Regions from separate parts of the Pseudomonas sp. Q1-7 genome, predicted to be linked through region 1. Evidence: predicted binding sites of a transcription regulator. Region 1 holds the regulator's gene; each other region holds the start of a gene.
What was found. Region 1 encodes sigma-54, which starts transcription at its own class of promoters, with help from an activator protein. Its sites were predicted from a motif close to ANTGGCATNNANNTTGCTNT; they were not measured.

Region 2: glnA (glutamate--ammonia ligase) is a predicted target of sigma-54. The motif match lies at 3,129-3,148, and genes of this name have one in related genera.
Region 3: PJW05_RS11930 (circularly permuted type 2 ATP-grasp protein) is a predicted target of sigma-54. The motif match lies at 4,367-4,386, and genes of this name have one in related genera.

What each region holds. Positions count from the first base shown of each region.
Region 1 covers NZ_CP116304.1:1,296,674-1,302,273, reverse strand. Annotated here, with positions in the region: gene lptB (LPS export ABC transporter ATP-binding protein) at 1-703, shown strand, start outside; gene PJW05_RS06050 (RNA polymerase factor sigma-54) at 851-2,347, shown strand; gene hpf (ribosome hibernation-promoting factor, HPF/YfiA family) at 2,432-2,740, shown strand; gene ptsN (PTS IIA-like nitrogen regulatory protein PtsN) at 2,754-3,218, shown strand; gene rapZ (RNase adapter RapZ) at 3,228-4,085, shown strand; gene PJW05_RS06030 (HPr family phosphocarrier protein) at 4,102-4,374, shown strand; gene pmbA (metalloprotease PmbA) at 4,720-5,600, opposite strand, start outside.
Region 2 covers NZ_CP116304.1:5,422,400-5,427,999, reverse strand. Annotated here, with positions in the region: gene PJW05_RS24970 (mechanosensitive ion channel family protein) at 1-1,516, shown strand, start outside; gene glnA (glutamate--ammonia ligase) at 1,627-3,030, opposite strand; gene thiI (tRNA uracil 4-sulfurtransferase ThiI) at 3,363-4,817, shown strand; gene typA (translational GTPase TypA) at 4,949-5,600, shown strand, end outside.
Region 3 covers NZ_CP116304.1:2,585,713-2,591,312, forward strand. Annotated here, with positions in the region: gene PJW05_RS11910 (ABC transporter permease) at 1-914, opposite strand, end outside; gene PJW05_RS11915 (ABC transporter ATP-binding protein) at 918-1,928, opposite strand; gene ydcS (putative ABC transporter substrate-binding protein YdcS) at 2,095-3,246, opposite strand; gene PJW05_RS11925 (peroxiredoxin) at 3,422-3,973, opposite strand; gene PJW05_RS11930 (circularly permuted type 2 ATP-grasp protein) at 4,420-5,600, shown strand, end outside.

The DNA of each region.
Region 1 (5,600 bases):
CCTCGCCAAGAGCTACAAGAGCCGCCAGGTGGTTCGCGACGTCAGCCTGTCCATCGACAGCGGCCAGATCGTCGGCCTCCTCGGCCCCAACGGCGCGGGCAAGACGACCTGTTTCTACATGATCGTCGGCCTGGTCAAGGCCGATCAGGGGCGCGTTCTCATCGACCAGCAGGACGTCACCCACCAGCCCATGCACGGCCGCGCCCGCGCCGGCATTGGCTACCTGCCGCAGGAAGCCTCGATTTTCCGCAAGCTCAGCGTGGCGGACAACATCATGGCGATTCTCGAGACCCGCAAGGACCTCGACCGCGCCGCACGCCGCAAAGAGCTGGAAAGTCTGCTGCAGGAATTCCATATCAGCCACATTCGTGACAGCCTCGGCATGAGCCTGTCGGGTGGCGAACGCCGTCGCGTGGAGATTGCCCGCGCCCTCGCCACCGCCCCCAAGTTCATCCTGCTGGACGAGCCCTTCGCCGGCGTGGACCCGATTTCCGTGGGCGATATCAAGCAGATCATCCATCACCTCAAGGCCAAGGGGATCGGTGTGCTCATCACCGACCACAACGTCCGCGAGACCCTGGACATCTGCGAGACCGCCTACATCGTCAGCGATGGACAGCTGATCGCCGAAGGCAATGCGGAAGCCATCCTGGCCAATCAGTTGGTGAAGGAAGTCTACCTAGGCCACGAGTTCCGCCTGTAGTTTCGCGCGACCGCGCCTACAAGGCGACTTGCGCGAGCTAGGCAAATCCTTCAAGGTCAGGCATATAATTTGCTTCCTGGTGGCGCCTCGGCGCCCTGTAGTGGATGGCGCGCGAGCGCCGGCGAATAAGGTGCTAAGCCCTCTGCCATGAAACCATCGCTAGTCCTCAAGATGGGCCAGCAGCTGACGATGACCCCTCAGCTGCAACAGGCCATCCGCCTGCTCCAACTCTCCACCCTGGACCTCCAACAGGAGATCCAGGAAGCGCTGGAGTCGAACCCGATGCTCGAGCGGCAGGAGGATGGCGACGACTTCGACACCTCCGACCCCATGGCCGAAGGCGATCAGTTGCCCAATCCCGGCAGCCAGGAGGTCAGCTTCCAGGAGTCCAGCGTCGAGACCAATGCCGAAGCCATGGAAGATGGCGAGTGGCACGAACGCATTCCTAACGAACTTCCCGTCGACACCGCCTGGGAAGACGTCTACCAGACCAGTGCCAGCAGCCTGCCGAGCAACGATGACGACGAATGGGACTTCACCTCGCGCACCTCGGTCGGTGAGAGCCTGCAGAGCCACCTGCTCTGGCAACTCAACCTGGCGCCCATGTCCGATACCGACCGCCTGATCGCGGTCACCCTGATCGACTGCATCAACAGCGACGGCTACCTTGAGGAGTCACTGGCGGAGATCGTCGATGCCTTCGACCCCGAACTCGGTATCGAACTGGACGAGGTCGAAGTCGTCCTCCACCGAATCCAGCAGTTCGAGCCCGCCGGTATCGGTGCCCGCGACCTGCGCGAGTGCCTGCTCCTGCAACTGCGCCAACTGCCCCCGGGAACCCCATGGCTGACCGAGGCACAACGACTGGCGAGCGATTTCCTCGACCTGCTGGGCGGCCGCGACTACACCCAGTTGATGCGGCGCATGAAGGTCAAGGAGGACGAGCTGCGCCAGATCATCGAACTGATCCAGGGCCTGAATCCACGCCCCGGCTCGCAGATCGAAGCGAGCGAGCCCGAGTACGTCGTACCTGACGTCATCGTTCGCAAGCACAACGAACGCTGGCTGGTGGAGCTGAACCAGGAAGCCGTGCCGCGCCTGCGTGTCAATCCTCACTACGCCGGCTTCGTCCGCCGCGCGGACTCCAGCGCCGACAACACCTTCATGCGCAACCAGTTGCAGGAGGCGCGCTGGTTCATCAAGAGCCTGCAGAGCCGCAACGAAACCCTGATGAAGGTGGCCACCCAGATCGTCGAGCACCAGCGCGGCTTTCTCGAATACGGCGAAGAGGCGATGAAACCCCTGGTCCTGCACGACATCGCTGAAGCCGTGGGCATGCACGAGTCAACCATCTCGCGCGTGACCACCCAGAAATACATGCACACACCCCGCGGAATCTACGAGCTGAAGTACTTCTTCTCCAGCCACGTCAGTACTTCGGAAGGCGGCGAATGCTCGTCTACCGCGATCCGCGCCATCATCAAGAAACTGGTCGCAGCGGAAAATCCGAAAAAGCCGTTGAGTGACAGCAAGATCGCTGGTTTACTGGAGGCACAGGGCATTCAAGTGGCCCGTCGCACAGTAGCCAAGTATCGCGAATCCCTTGGGATAGCGCCTTCCAGCGAACGAAAGCGACTGATGTGACGCGGATATTGACCCACGCCAAAGTGTTCCGGTGGCAGGCCCGTTAGCCTGTCTCTTCTACACGGGCAATAAGGAGAACGCGGTATGCAAGTCAACATCAGTGGACATCAACTGGATGTGACCGACGCCCTGCGCAACTACGTTGTCGAGAAATTCGACCGTCTGGAGCGCCATTTCGACCGAATCACCAACGTACAGGTGATCATGCAGGTCGAGAAACTCAAACAGAAAATCGAAGCCACTTTGCACATCGCCGGCGGCGAAGTCGTTGCCAATGCGGAGCATGAAGACATGTATGCCGCCATCGACCTGCTCACCGACAAGCTCGATCGCCAATTGATCAAGCACAAGGAAAAGCAGTTGAACCGCCAGCAGGGTGCCACTGCCCGCTGACCCTCTCCCCTCTATGATCCGACTCGAGCAAATCCTGACCCCCGGCCGTTCCCTGGTGAACGTGCCGGGTGGCAGCAAGAAACGTGTACTGGAACAGATTGCCAAGCTGGTCGCCCGTGATCTTCCCGACCTCGACAACCAGGATGTCTTCGAAAGCCTGGTAGCCCGGGAAAAGCTCGGCTCCACCGGATTCGGCAACGGCATTGCCATTCCCCACTGTCGCCTCACCGGCTGCATGTCGCCCATCAGCGCCGTGCTGCGCCTTGATGCTCCAGTCGATTTCGACGCCATCGACGGCGCCCCGGTTGACCTGCTGTTCGTCCTGCTGGTCCCGGAGGCCGCTACCGATGAACATCTTGAACTTCTGCGCCAGATCGCCAGTATGCTCGATCGCAGCGATGTGCGTGAGCGCCTGCGCGAGGCTCCCGACAGCACCAGCCTGTATCAGGTGGTCGTGGACGTACAGAGCGGACGCTAGGATTCCCGCATGCGCCTGATCATCGTCAGCGGTCGCTCCGGATCGGGCAAAAGCACCGCCCTCGATGTTCTCGAGGACCACGGTTTCTACTGCATCGATAACCTGCCCGCCGGCCTGCTTCCCGAACTGGCCGAACGGGCGCTGCTGCACACCGAGCTACTGGAACCCAAAGTGGCCGTGTCCGTCGACGCGCGCAACCTGCCCAGCCAGTTGCAGCGCTTTCCCGAACTGCTCATCGAGGCGCGCAGTCGCCACATCAAATGCGATGTGCTTTACCTCGACGCAGACCATGACACCCTGCTCAAGCGCTTCTCCGAAACGCGTCGGCGCCATCCACTGACCACCAACGATCGCTCCCTGGCCGAAGCCATCCAGGACGAAGAAGTCCTGCTGGCCCCCATTGCCGATCTCGCCGACCTGAAGATCGACACCACCCACCTCAACCTCTATCAGCTGCGTGACAGCATCAAGCTGCGCCTGCTGAACCAGCCGGAACCCGGTACCGCGTTCCTGGTCGAGTCCTTCGGTTTCAAGCGCGGCATGCCCGTGGACGCCGACCTGGTGTTCGACGTGCGCTGCCTGCCCAATCCTTACTGGAAGCCGGAGCTGCGCGACCATTCAGGACTGGAGCCGGCAGTCGCCGAGTACCTTGCGAGTCAACCGGACGTCGAGGAGATGTATCAGGATATCCTCGGCTACTTGAACAAATGGCTGCCGCGCTTCGCCGCCAGCAATCGCGCCTATGTCACCATTGCCATCGGCTGCACCGGCGGACATCACCGTTCGGTCTACATCGCGGAACGCCTTGGCGCGGCATTGAAACCCAGCTTGAAGAATGTCCAGGTTCGCCACCGCGACCTCAGTTAGAAGGATTGGAAACGCGATGCCCGCCTGCGAGATCACCATCATCAACAAGCTCGGCTTGCACGCCCGGGCGGCGGCGAAGTTCGTCGGCGTAGCCGGCCGTTTCCCCTGCCAGATTCGCGTGGGCCGTTCTCCCGAGAGCCTGGTGGATGGCAAGAGCATCATGGCGGTAATGATGCTGGCCGCTGGCAAAGGCACGCCCATTCATCTGCACACCGAGGGTGAGCAGGATGACGACGCCCTCAATGCACTGATCGAGCTGATCAACAACAAATTCGACGAAGGCGAATGAGCGCCGGCCGCACCCGGCCAGCAGCATCCAGCAGTTGGCGGGAGAGGCCTCTCGCGCACGCCAGGCGGGCAGGAGCCAACCTTGGAACGTTGCTGCCGCTGTGGCGATGAAGCGTTAGCTAAACCAGGAATCATCGAGAGCGAGTGCGCGGCCTGGCCTGTCAGCGCCAGTCGTCGTTGAACGACTGATCATGGAATCGATCAGGCACGCCAGCATTCAAATCATCTTGAATTTCAAGCGCAATGACCACCCGTAACAGCGCAGTGCAAGCCGGCCCAAAGTACAGCCATCGGCCAGCAATGAATCACGCGCCCGGGGGCGCGCGTTCGAGAGGCATTGAATCGATCAGCTACCGGCGACCGTCATTCGTTCGATCATGACCGAACCGGTGCGGATATTGCCGCGCAGCTCGAGATCGCTGCCGATTGCAACAATTTGACGGAACATGTCCTTCAGGTTACCGGCGATGGTCACCTCCTGAACCGGGAACTGGATCTCGCCGTTCTCCACCCAATAACCAGCGGCTCCACGGGAGTAATCGCCGGTCACCATATTCAACCCCTGCCCCATCAGCTCGGTCACAAGCAGGCCACGCCCCATGCGCCGCAGCAGCGCCGCCTGGTCTTCCTGGCCATGGCTGACGAAGAGGTTGTGCACACCACCGGCATTGGCCGTGCTGGGCAGGCCCAGTTTGCGCCCGGAATAGGTACCGAGGATGTAGGAGACGAGTTCGCCTTTCTCGACGAAAGGCTTGGCGTAAGTCGCCAGGCCGTCATTGTCGAAGGCCGCGCTGGCCATGGCACGCGGAATGTGCGGGCGTTCGTCGATGGACAGCCATTCCGGGAACAGCCGTTGGCCCAGGGCGCCTTCGAGGAACGACGACTTGCGGTACAGGTTGCCGCCGGAAATGGCGCCGAGGAAGCTGCCGAAGAGGCCGGTGGCCAGCTCGGCGGCGAACAGCACCGGCACCTCGCAGGTCGGCACCGGGCGTGCGCCCAGCCGCGCCGCTGTTCGCTCGGCGGCGCGCCGGCCGATGCTGAGCGGGTCGGCCAGTTGGCTGCCGATGCGGCTGACGTCGTACCAGTAGTCGCGCTGCATCTGGCCCTGGGCCTCGGCGATCATCACGCAGCTGAGGCTGTGCCGGGTGCTGGCATAGCCGCCGACGAAGCCATGGCTGTTGCCGTAGACCCGGCAGCCTTGATGGGTATTGAGGGTCGTGCCGTCAG
Region 2 (5,600 bases), 1.7 Mb from region 1:
CGGCACGCTGTTCTCCGCGCTCTGCGTGATCTGCCTGTCGCTGCTGGGCGGGCCGCACCGCCAGCGGGCCCTGGACATTCTGCGGCGCCAGGCCTTCCGCCCCCTGTGGCTGATCGGCAGCCTGGCGGCCCTCGGCGAGGCGGCCCACGACCCACGGCTGATCGCCGGTCTGGGCGAGCACACGGCGATCTGCCTGAGCACCCTGGCCAATGGCGCTGCCGCAGTGTTCACGGCCCTGTTCGTGCTGCGTTTCCGCCGGCCCATTGCCCACCTGATCCGCAACCGGCCGCTGGAACAGCGTCTCAGGCAACGCAGCCTGCACGACCTGGTGCAACTGGTCGGCTCCCTCTGGTACGTGCCGGTGCTGTTGCTGGTGGGCACCTCCCTGTTCGCCACTTTCGTCGCCGCCGGCGACAGCAATTCAGCCCTGCGCCGGGCGCTGCTCTCGGCGGTGCTGGCGGTGGTGGCCTTGACCGCGATCGGCCTGATCCGCCGCCGCTCCGCCCGGGTCGGCGAGAGCGTCCGTCGCAGTGCGCCCTACCTCGAGAAGTTGCAGAGCTTCGGCTTCACCCTGGTGCACCTGTTCCTGGTGCTGTTGTTCGTCGAGGTGGGGCTGCGGGTCTGGGGCATGTCGCTGATCCGCTACGCCGAGGGCGATGGCGAGCAGATCAGCATGAAGCTGGTCAGCTTCGGCACCACCCTGCTGGCGGCCTGGCTGGTGTGGATCCTCACCGACACGGCGGTGCAGCACAGCCTCGGCGTCACTGGCCGCAACCGCGCCAATGCCCGCGCCCTGACCATGCTGCCGCTGATCCGCAACGTGCTGTTCGTGACCATCGCGGTGATCGCCCTGATCGTCGCCCTGGCCAATATGGGCGTGAACGTCACGCCGCTGCTGGCTGGCGCCGGCGTGATCGGCCTGGCCATCGGTTTCGGCGCGCAATCCCTGGTGGCGGACCTGATTACCGGCCTGTTCATCATCATCGAGGACTCGCTGTCCATCGACGACTACGTGGACGTCGGCGGCCACCTGGGCACCGTGGAAGGGCTGACCATCCGCACCGTGCGCCTGCGCGACCTGGACGGCGTGGTGCACACCATCCCCTTCAGCGAAATCAAAAGCATCAAGAACTACTCGCGGCAGTTCGGCTACGCCATGTTCCGCTGGCCGGTGCCGGCGAGCATGCCGATAGACGATGCCCTGAAGCTGGTCCAGGACGTGGCCAAGGAGTTGCGCAGCGATCCGTCGGTCTACCGCAGCCTGTGGTCTGCGCTGGAGATGCAGGGCGTGGAAGGCTTCGACAATGGCCAGGCGATCCTGCGCTTTCGCTTCAAGACCGCGCCCATCAAACAGTGGGAAGTGCAGCGGGCATTCAACCTGCGCCTGCGCCGCCGTCTCGACCAGGCGGGCCTGGAACTGGCGATGCCGAGGCTGAACGTGCAGTTGAGCCGGGCACGCCGGGCCGTCGAGGAGCCCGCACCCGAACAGGGCGTGCCGGTGGATGGGGGGATCTAGCGAGGTCATTCCGCTCCCACAACGCTGATCCATCCGCCCAATGAGCGGACAATAAAAAAGGCCTCCCGAGGGAGGCCTTAATGTTGACGCTATTTATAGGTATTCGTGGATCAGACGCTGTAGTACAGGTCGTATTCCAGCGGGTGCACGAAGGTGCGCACCTTGATTTCTTCTTCGCTCTTCAGCTCGATGTAGGCATCGATGAAGTCGTCGCTGAACACGCCGCCCTTGGTCAGGAACGCGCGGCCCTTGTCCAGTTCTTCCAGCGCCTCTTTCAGGCTGCCGCACACCTGCGGGATTTCCTTGGCCTCTTCCGGCGGCAGGTCATACAGGTTCTTGTCGGCGGCATCGCCGGGGTGGATCTTGTTCTGGATACCGTCCAGACCGGCCATCAGCAGGGCAGCGAAGGCCAGGTAGGGGTTGGCGGCCGGGTCCGGGAAGCGCGCTTCGATACGGCGGGCTTTCGGGCTGTTCACGTACGGGATACGGATGGAGGCGGAGCGGTTGCGGGCCGAGTAGGCCAGCATCACCGGGGCTTCGAAGCCGGGCACCAGACGCTTGTAGGAGTTGGTGGACGGGTTGGTGAAGCCGTTCAGGGCCTTGCCGTGCTTGATGATGCCGCCGATGAAGTACAGGGCGGTATCGGACAGGCCGGCATAGCCTTCGCCGGCGAAGGTGTTCTTGCCGTCCTTGGAGATGGACATGTGAACGTGCATGCCCGAGCCGTTGTCGCCGTACAGGGGCTTCGGCATGAAGGTCACGGTCTTGCCGTAGGCGTCGGCCACGTTGTGCACGCAGTACTTCAGGGTCTGAACTTCGTCAGCCTTGGCGACCAGGGTGTTGAACTTCACGCCGATCTCGTTCTGGCCGGCGGTCGCCACTTCGTGGTGGTGAACTTCGACCACCAGGCCCATTTCTTCCAGGGCGTTGCACATGGCGGTACGGATTTCGTGGTCGTGGTCGACCGGCGGTACCGGGAAGTAGCCGCCCTTCACGCCCGGACGGTGGCCCTTGTTGCCGCCTTCGACGTCCGCGTCGGTGTTCCAGGAAGCCTGCTCGGAGAAGATCTTGAACATGGAACCGGAGATGTCGGACTTGAACTTCACTTCGTCGAAGATGAAGAACTCCGGCTCCGGGCCGACGAATACGGTGTCACCGATACCGGTGGACTTCAGGTACTCCTCGGCGCGCTTGGCGATGGCGCGCGGGTCGCGGTCGTAGCCTTGCATGGTGCTCGGCTCGATGATGTCGCAGACCAGGATCAGGGTCGGCTCTTCGGTGAAGGGGTCCAGGACGGCGGTGCTGTCGTCCGGCAGCAGGATCATGTCGGAGGCTTCGATGCCTTTCCAGCCGGCGATGGAGGAGCCGTCGAACATCTTGCCGTGCTCGAAGAACTCGTCATCGGCGTCACGGGCCGGCATGGTCACGTGCTGCTGCTTGCCTTTGGTATCGGTGAAGCGCAGATCAATCCACTTCACGTCGTGTTCTTTAATCAGTTGAAGCGACTTCGACATGTTGTCCTCCAGGTGGATGGGGGCAGGAACCTTGCCTCCCAAAAAATTCGGTGTGAAGCCGGGGCGGGATAGTCCGCCAGGGCGACCTGCCTCACAAGGGAGCAAATTGCGTGCCAGTGCCCCGGAATGGGCAGAGGCCTTAGAACTCAGGCCTGGCGGGGGCTTGGCTGTGATTGTGCACAGTTTTACGCACCGTTTTCGTGCCTGTCGTGGTGCGCGCGATCCATTTTGGTGCGTGCTGGGCTTTGCTGAATGATTTTGGTCAAAGCTTGAACAATTTCCGCTATAATCCGCGCCCCTCTTTTTCGGCCGCCGTCCTCGCGCTGTTTTTCATGAAACTCATCGTCAAAGTCTTCCCGGAAATCACCATCAAGAGCCGGCCGGTGCGCAAGCATTTCATCCGCCAGCTCTCGAAGAACATCCGCGCAGTCCTCAAGGACCTCGACCCGGAACTCGAGGTGACCGGCGTCTGGGACAACCTGGAAGTCGAAACCCGGCAGACCGAGCCGAAGCTGTTGCGCGAGATGATCGACCGCCTGACCTGCACCCCGGGTATCGCCCACTTCCTCGAAGTGCACGAGTACCCGCTGGGCGACTTCGACGATGTGCTGGAAAAGTGCAAGCTGCACTACGCCGACCAGATCCCCGGCAAGATCTTTGCCGTGCGCTGCAAGCGTGCCGGCAAGCATGCGTTCACCTCCATGGAGCTGGAGCGCCATGTCGGCAGCCGCCTGCGCCAGGAGTGCAACGCCGCCGGCATCTCCCTGAACAACCCGGAAGTGCTGGTGCGCATGGAAGTGCGCGACCAGCGCCTGTTCGTCATCCACCACCAGCACGACGGCATCGGCGGCTATCCGCTGGGCTCCCTGGAGCAGACCCTGGTGCTGATGTCCGGCGGCTTCGACTCCACGGTCGCCGCGTACCAGATGATGCGTCGCGGCCTGATGACCCACTTCTGCTTCTTCAACCTGGGTGGCCGTGCACACGAACTGGGCGTGATGGAAGTCGCCCACTACCTGTGGGAGAAATTCGGCCGTTCCCAGCGCGTGCTGTTCATCAGCGTGCCCTTCGAGGAAGTGGTCGGCGAAATCCTCAGCAAGGTCGACAACAGTCAGATGGGCGTGGTGCTCAAGCGCATGATGCTGCGCGCCTCCACCCAGGTGGCGCGCAAGCTGAACCTGGACGCGCTGGTCACCGGCGAAGCCATCTCCCAGGTTTCCAGCCAGACCCTGCCGAACCTCTCGGTCATCGACTCGGCCACCGACATGCTGGTGCTGCGCCCGCTGATCGCCAGCCACAAGCAGGACATCATCGACACCGCGATGAAGATCGGCACCGCCGAGTTCGCCAAGCACATGCCTGAATACTGCGGCGTGATCTCGGTGAACCCGACCACCCGCGCCAAGCCCGGCCGCATCGAGCATGAGGAAGAGCAGTTCGACATGGCCGTGCTCAAACGCGCCCTGGAGCGCGCGCGGCAAGTGCCCATCGACCGGGTGATCGACGAACTCGGCCAGGACCTCAAGGTCGAGGAAGTGCGCGAAGCCCTGCCGGGCCAGATCGTCCTTGACATCCGCCACCCCGACGCCCAGGAAGACGATCCCCTGGAACTGCCCGGCGTCGAGGTGCAGGCGCTGCCTTTCTACGCGGTCAACAACCGCTTCAAGGACCTGGACGCCAACCGCCAGTACCTCCTGTATTGCGACAAGGGCGTGATGAGTCGCCTGCATGCCCACCACCTGCTCAGCGAGGGGCATGCCAATGTGCGCGTTTATCGCCCGGCCTAAACAGCCCGGGCTGTTCGGCGGGAGCATACGCCACCGCCCTCCCGACCTTCGGGCCGCCTGATTCGCACCACTTTCATCTGCGCCGCATAGACTGCGCGGCACACCGAATCCTCTGATCGAGACGCACAACCGTGATCGAAAAACTCCGCAACATCGCCATCATCGCCCACGTCGACCATGGCAAGACCACCCTGGTGGACAAGCTCCTGAAGCTCTCCGGCACCCTCGACCGCAAAGAAGCGGAATCCGAGCGCGTGATGGACTCCAACGACCAGGAAAAAGAGCGCGGCATCACCATCCTGGCGAAGAACACCGCCATCAAGTGGAACGGCTACAACATCAACATCGTCGACACCCCCGGCCACGCCGACTTCGGTGGCGAGGTGGAGCGCGTGATGTCCATGGTCGACTCCGTGCTGCTGGTGGTCGACGCCCAGGACGGCCCCATGCCGCAGACTCGCTTCGTGACCCAGAAGGCCTTCAAGGCCGGCCTGCGTCCGATCGTCGTGGTGAACAAGATCGACCGTCCGGGCGCCCGTCCTGACTGGGTCATCGACCAGATCTTCGACCTGTTCGACAACCTCGGCGCCACCGACGAGCAACTGGACTTCCCGATCGTCTACGCCAGCGCCCTGAACGGCATCGCCGGCCTCGACCACGAGAAGATGGACGACAACATGGACGCCCTGTTCCAGGCCATCATCGACCACGTACCGGTACCGGACGTCGACGTCGAAGGCCCGTTCCAGATGCAGATTTCCCAGCTGGACTACAACAGCTTCC
Region 3 (5,600 bases), 1.3 Mb from region 1:
CGCTTGGCGATGGACAGGTAGAGGGCGATCAGCAGGATGGGCACCAGGGTGAAGGCCGCCGCCAGGGGGATGTTGCCCACCGAGCCTTGCTGCACGTAGACCATGGTGCCGATGAACAGGCCACTGGGGCCCACCAGTTGCGGGATGATGAAATCGCCCAGGGTCAGGCTGAAGGTGAAAATGGAACCGGCCACGACGCCGGGGAAAGCCAGCGGCAGGATGACCTGGGCGAAGGTCTGCCGGGGCCGGGCGCCGAGGTCGGCCGAGGCCTGCAGCAGCGAGGGTGGCAGGCGTTCGAGGGAGGCCTGGATCGGCAGGATCATGAACGGCAGCCAGATGTAGGTGAACACCAGGAAACGCCCGAGGTGAGAGGTGGACAGGGTGTTGCCGCCCACGCCGGGAACGGCCAGCAGGCTGCCCAGCAGGCCTTCCAGGTGCAGTTGCTGGATCAGCCAGTAGAGGATTCCGCCCTTGGCCAGGATCACCGTCCAGGCATAGGCCTTGACGATGTAACTGGCCCACATCGGCAGCATCACTGCGATGTAGAAGAAGGCCTTCTCCCGGGGCGAGGCGAAGCGCGCCATGTAGTAGGCGATGGGGAAGGCCAGCACCGCGCTGGCCAGGCTCACGGCGATGGCCATGCCGAGGGTGCGCAGGATGATGTCGTAGTTGGCCGGGTTGAACAGGGCGGCGTAGTTGGCCAGGGTCAGCTCCGGCGTCACCGCCATGGTGAAGTCGTCGAAGGTGTAGAAGCTCTGCCAGAGCAGGGCGAACAGCGAGCCGATGTAGACGACGCCGAACCACAGCAGCGGCGGGGTCAGGAGCAGCAACAGGTAGAGGGTGGCGCGGCGATAGAGCAGGTTGGAGACCCCGCGCAGCGGTCCGGCCCGGTGGCTGGCGATGACGCTGCCCATGGCCTACTCGCTGAGTGCAACCATGGCGCTGCGGGCCCAGCAGGCCTGGACCTGCTGGCCGGGTTGCGGGCGGCCGCTGTCCGGCTGCTCGCCGTTGGGCAGGCTGACGGCCAGGCGCCCGCCGTCGTCCAGGTTGAGTTCGTAGCGGCTGCTGGCGCCGAGGTACTGCACGTCGTGCACCGTGGCGCTGACCTGCAGCTCGCCGCTGGCGGCATGGCCGAAGCGCACGTGCTCCGGGCGCAGGGAAAATGCGCCGGGACTGCCGGTCAGGCGCTGGGCGAAGTCGCCATGGAGCACGTTGGCGGTACCGACGAATTCGGCGACGAAGCGGGTGCGCGGCTGGCGGTAGAGGTTCTGCGGGCTGTCCACCTGTTCGATGCGGCCCCTGTTGAACACCGCCACGCGGTCGGACATGGAGAGCGCCTCGCCCTGGTCATGGGTGACGAAGATGAAGGTGATGCCGAGCTGGCGCTGCAGCTTCTTTAACTCGCTCTGCATCTGTTCGCGCAGCTTGAGGTCGAGGGCGCCCAGGGGCTCGTCCAGCAGCAGCACGCGGGGGCGGTTGATCAGCGCGCGGGCCAGGGCCACGCGCTGGCGCTGGCCGCCGGAGAGCTGCGCGGGTTTCCTGTCGCCATAGCCGGGGAGGGCGACCATGCCCAGCGCTTCCTCCGCACGGCCCAGACGCTCGGCCCTGGCGACGCCCTTGACCTTGAGGCCGTAGGCGACGTTGTCGCGCACGTTCATGTGGGGGAACAGGGCGTAGTCCTGGAACACGGTGTTCACGTCGCGCTCGTAGGGCGCAAGGCCCCCAGCCTCCTCGCCGTGGATGCGGATGGAGCCCGAGGTGGGCCGCTCGAAACCGGCGATGAGGCGCAGGCAGGTGGTCTTGCCCGAGCCGGAGGGGCCGAGCATGGAGAAGAACTCGCCGTCGCGGATTTCAATGGACACGCGATCCACCGCCTTCACATCGCCGTAGAAACGGCAGACATCGGTGAACTGGACGGCTGTGGTCATGGGGGAGCTCCGGATGGCTTTGCTCCCTCTCCCTCCGGGAGAGGGCTGGGGTGAGGGGTATCTCAGTCGTTCGGTGTTTCACGGTGCGCGCTATGCCTGACCTCCCTCACCCCCGGCCCCTCTCCCAGGGGGAGAGGGGTGACTTCTGGAGGGAGATCGGTGCGGACTACCTACCACCCATGATGGCGATGTAGTCCTGCGTCCACCGACTGTAGGGGACGAACTTCCCGCCCTGGGCTTCCGGGGTCTTCCAGAAGGCGATCTTGTCGAACTGGTCGTAGCCGTTGGTGGCGCAGCCGTCGGGGCCGAGCAGTTCGCTGCCGGTGCAGCCCTTGGCCACCACCGGCAGCGAGCCGAACCAGGCGGCCAGGTCGCCCTGCACCTTCGGCTGCAGGGACCAGTCCATCCATTTGTAGGCGCAGTTCGGGTGCTTGGCGTCCACGTGCAGCATGGTGGTGTCGGCCCAGCCGGTGACGCCCTCCTTCGGGAACACCGTCTCCACCGGCTGCATCTCGGCCTTCAGGGCGTTGGCCATGTAGCCCCAGGTGCTGGCGGCCGCCACCCCTTCGTTCTTGAAGTCGCTCATCTGCACGGTTGCGTCGTGCCAGTAGCGGTGCACCAGTTCATGCTGTTTGCGCAGCAGGTCGAGCACGGCGGCGTACTGCGCTTCGGTCAGCTGGTACGGGTCCTGGATACCCAGTTCCGGCCTGGCGGATTTCAGGTAAAGGGCGGCATCGGCGATGTAGATCGGGCCGTCGTAGGCCTGCACGCGGCCCTTGTTGGACTTGCCGTCGGCCAGGTCCAGGGGTTCGAAGACCACGGCCCAGCTGTCCGGCGCCTGCTTGAACAGCCGGGTGTTGTACATCAGCAGGTTCGGGCCCCACTGGTAGGGGGTGCCGTAGTGAACGCCCTGCACCGTGTGCCAGGGTGCGTCCTGCAGGCGTTCGTCGAGGGTGTTCCAGTTGGGGATCAGGGCGGTGTTGATGGGCTGCACGCGCTTGCCGGCCACCAGGCGCAGGGAGGCGTCGCCGGAGGCGGTGACCAGGTCGTAGCCACCCTTGGCCATCAGGCTGACCATCTCGTCGGAGGTGGCGGCGGTCTTCACGTTGACCTTGCAGCCCGTGTCTTTCTCGAACTGGGTGACCCAGTCGTAGTTCTTGTCCGACTCGCCGCGCTCGATGTAGCCGGGCCAGGCGATGATGTCGAGCTGCCCTTCGCCCGCGCCGAGTTGCTTCAGCGGTTCGGCGGCCTGGGCGGAGGCGATGAGGCAGGCGCAACTGACGGCGAACGAGAGGGAAACGGACTTGAGCGAGGGCATTGTCGACTCCTGTTGTACATGACGTGCGGAGCCCGATCGGCGGAACTGCAGGCCGTTGGCGGTGCGCGGAAAGCGTGCCGAAAATCACGGCCGCTGCTCGCATTGAGCAGCGTAGTTCGGGGCTTTGGGGCTGACAAGGCAGCGCGGATGGACCCCGGCGAGGCTGCTCGCCGGTTCAGAAATGAAGGGTCGCCTCGCCCTTGCGCCAGTTGCAGGGACAGAGTTCCTCGGTCAGCAGGGCGTCGAGCAGGCGCAGGGTTTCCTGCGGATTGCGCCCCACCAGCAGGTCGTTCACCGAGACATGGCGAATGACGTTGTCGGGATCGATGATGAAGGTCGCGCGCAGGGCCACGCCTTCGTGGCGGTCGATGATGCCCAGGGCGTCGGCCAGCTCGTGCCTGCTGTCGGCCAGCCAGGGGAAGCTCAGGCCTTTCAGGTCCTTGTGGTCGCGGCGCCAGGCAAGGTGGACGAACTCGCTGTCGGTGGAGGCGCCGATCAACTGGGTGTCGCGATCGTCGAACTGTTCCAGCAGGTCACCGTAGGCCTTGATTTCGGTCGGGCAGACGAAGGTGAAGTCCTTGGGCCAGAAGAACAGCACTTTCCATTTGCCCAGGTAGCTGTCCTGGTTGACCCGTTTGAAGGCGTTCTCCGGGGTCGGCAGGGGTTCCGAGTCGTGGTCCACCGCCAGCAGGTCGAACGCCGGCAGTTTGTCTCCGATGGTAAGCATTGCGGGTTTCCTCCGATGGCAGGGTGCGGAGGCACCGGGTTGGGGCAAGTATGGAAGGCGCTTGGCCGCTTTGAAATGCGGCCCGGCTATGCGGCCCATAGCGGCGTTCCAATGAGCATAGGCCGACCGGTTATTGGGCAAATTCCAAATCGCAACATATGTATAGAACAATCGGGCCATAGGGCTGCGCGGAGGCCGGACTAGACTATCTATTCCAAGGATGGAAGTTCCCCTGCCCGACGATAGGGGGAACACCTCGCCGTCGCATTCCGTCCAACCCGGTACCGCCGCCAAATAGGGCGAGCCGTGGAGTTCCGCCCAGCGGGATGCACCGGTCTGGGGCGCGACGGCTGTGCGTGTGCTGCAAGTTGTTGAAATGCAGACGATTGTTGCGATGGCACGGGGCTTGCGACTGCATATCTGCCCGTGGTGACAAGGAGTTAGGCATGTCCCGCACTTTCTATGACGAGATGTACGACGCGAGTGGCGAATGCCGTCCGCATTACCGGGAATTCGCACGCTGGCTGGCGGACGCGCCCGAGGAGCTGCTGGCGCAGCGACGCCGAGAGGCCGACCTGCTGTTCCACCGCGCCGGTATCACCTTCACCCTCTACGGCGATGAGCAGGGCACCGAGCGGCTGATCCCCTTCGACACCATTCCCCGCGCCATTCCCATGAGCGAATGGCGGGTGGTGGAGAAGGGCTGCATCCAGCGCGTCAAGGCGCTGAACATGTTCCTCGCCGACCTCTACCACGACCAGCGGATCATCACGGCGGGGATCATTCCCGCCGAGCAGGTGCTGGCCAACGAGGGCTACCAGATCGCCATGCAGGGCCTGGACTTGCACCGTGGCATCTACGCCCATATCGCCGGGGTGGACCTGGTGCGCGATGGCGACGGCACCTACTACGTGCTGGAGGACAACCTGCGCACGCCCAGCGGCGTCAGCTACATGCTGGAAGACCGCAAGATGATGATGCGGCTGTTTCCCGAGCTGTTCTCCGCCCAGCGCGTCGCCCCCATCGACCACTACCCGAACCTGTTGCTGGACACCCTGAAAAGCTCTAGCCCGCTGGACAACCCCAGTGTGGTGGTGCTGACCCCGGGGCGCTTCAACAGCGCCTACTTCGAGCACGCCTTCCTCGCGCGCGAGATGGGTGTGGAGCTGGTGGAAGGCGCCGACCTGTTTGTCCGCGACGACCGCGTGTTCATGCGCACCACGTCCGGTCCGCAGCCGGTGGACGTGATTTACCGCCGGCTGGATGACGCCTTCCTCGACCCCCTGGCCTTCAACCCCGAATCCATGCTCGGCGTACCCGGTCTGCTGGCCGCCTATCGCGCCGGCAATGTGCTGCTGGCCAACGCCATCGGCACCGGGGTGGCGGACGACAAGTCCATCTATCCCTATGTCGGCGAGATGATCCGCTTCTACCTGAACGAGGAACCCATCCTGCAGAACGTGCCCACCTGGCAATGCCGCAAACCGGAAGACCTGTCCCACGTGCTGGCCCACCTGCCCGAGCTGGTGGTCAAGGAAACCCAGGGCTCCGGCGGCTACGGCATGCTGGTGGGGCCGGCGGCCAGCGCCAAGGAGATCGAAGCCTTCCGCGAGCGCCTCAAGGCCCG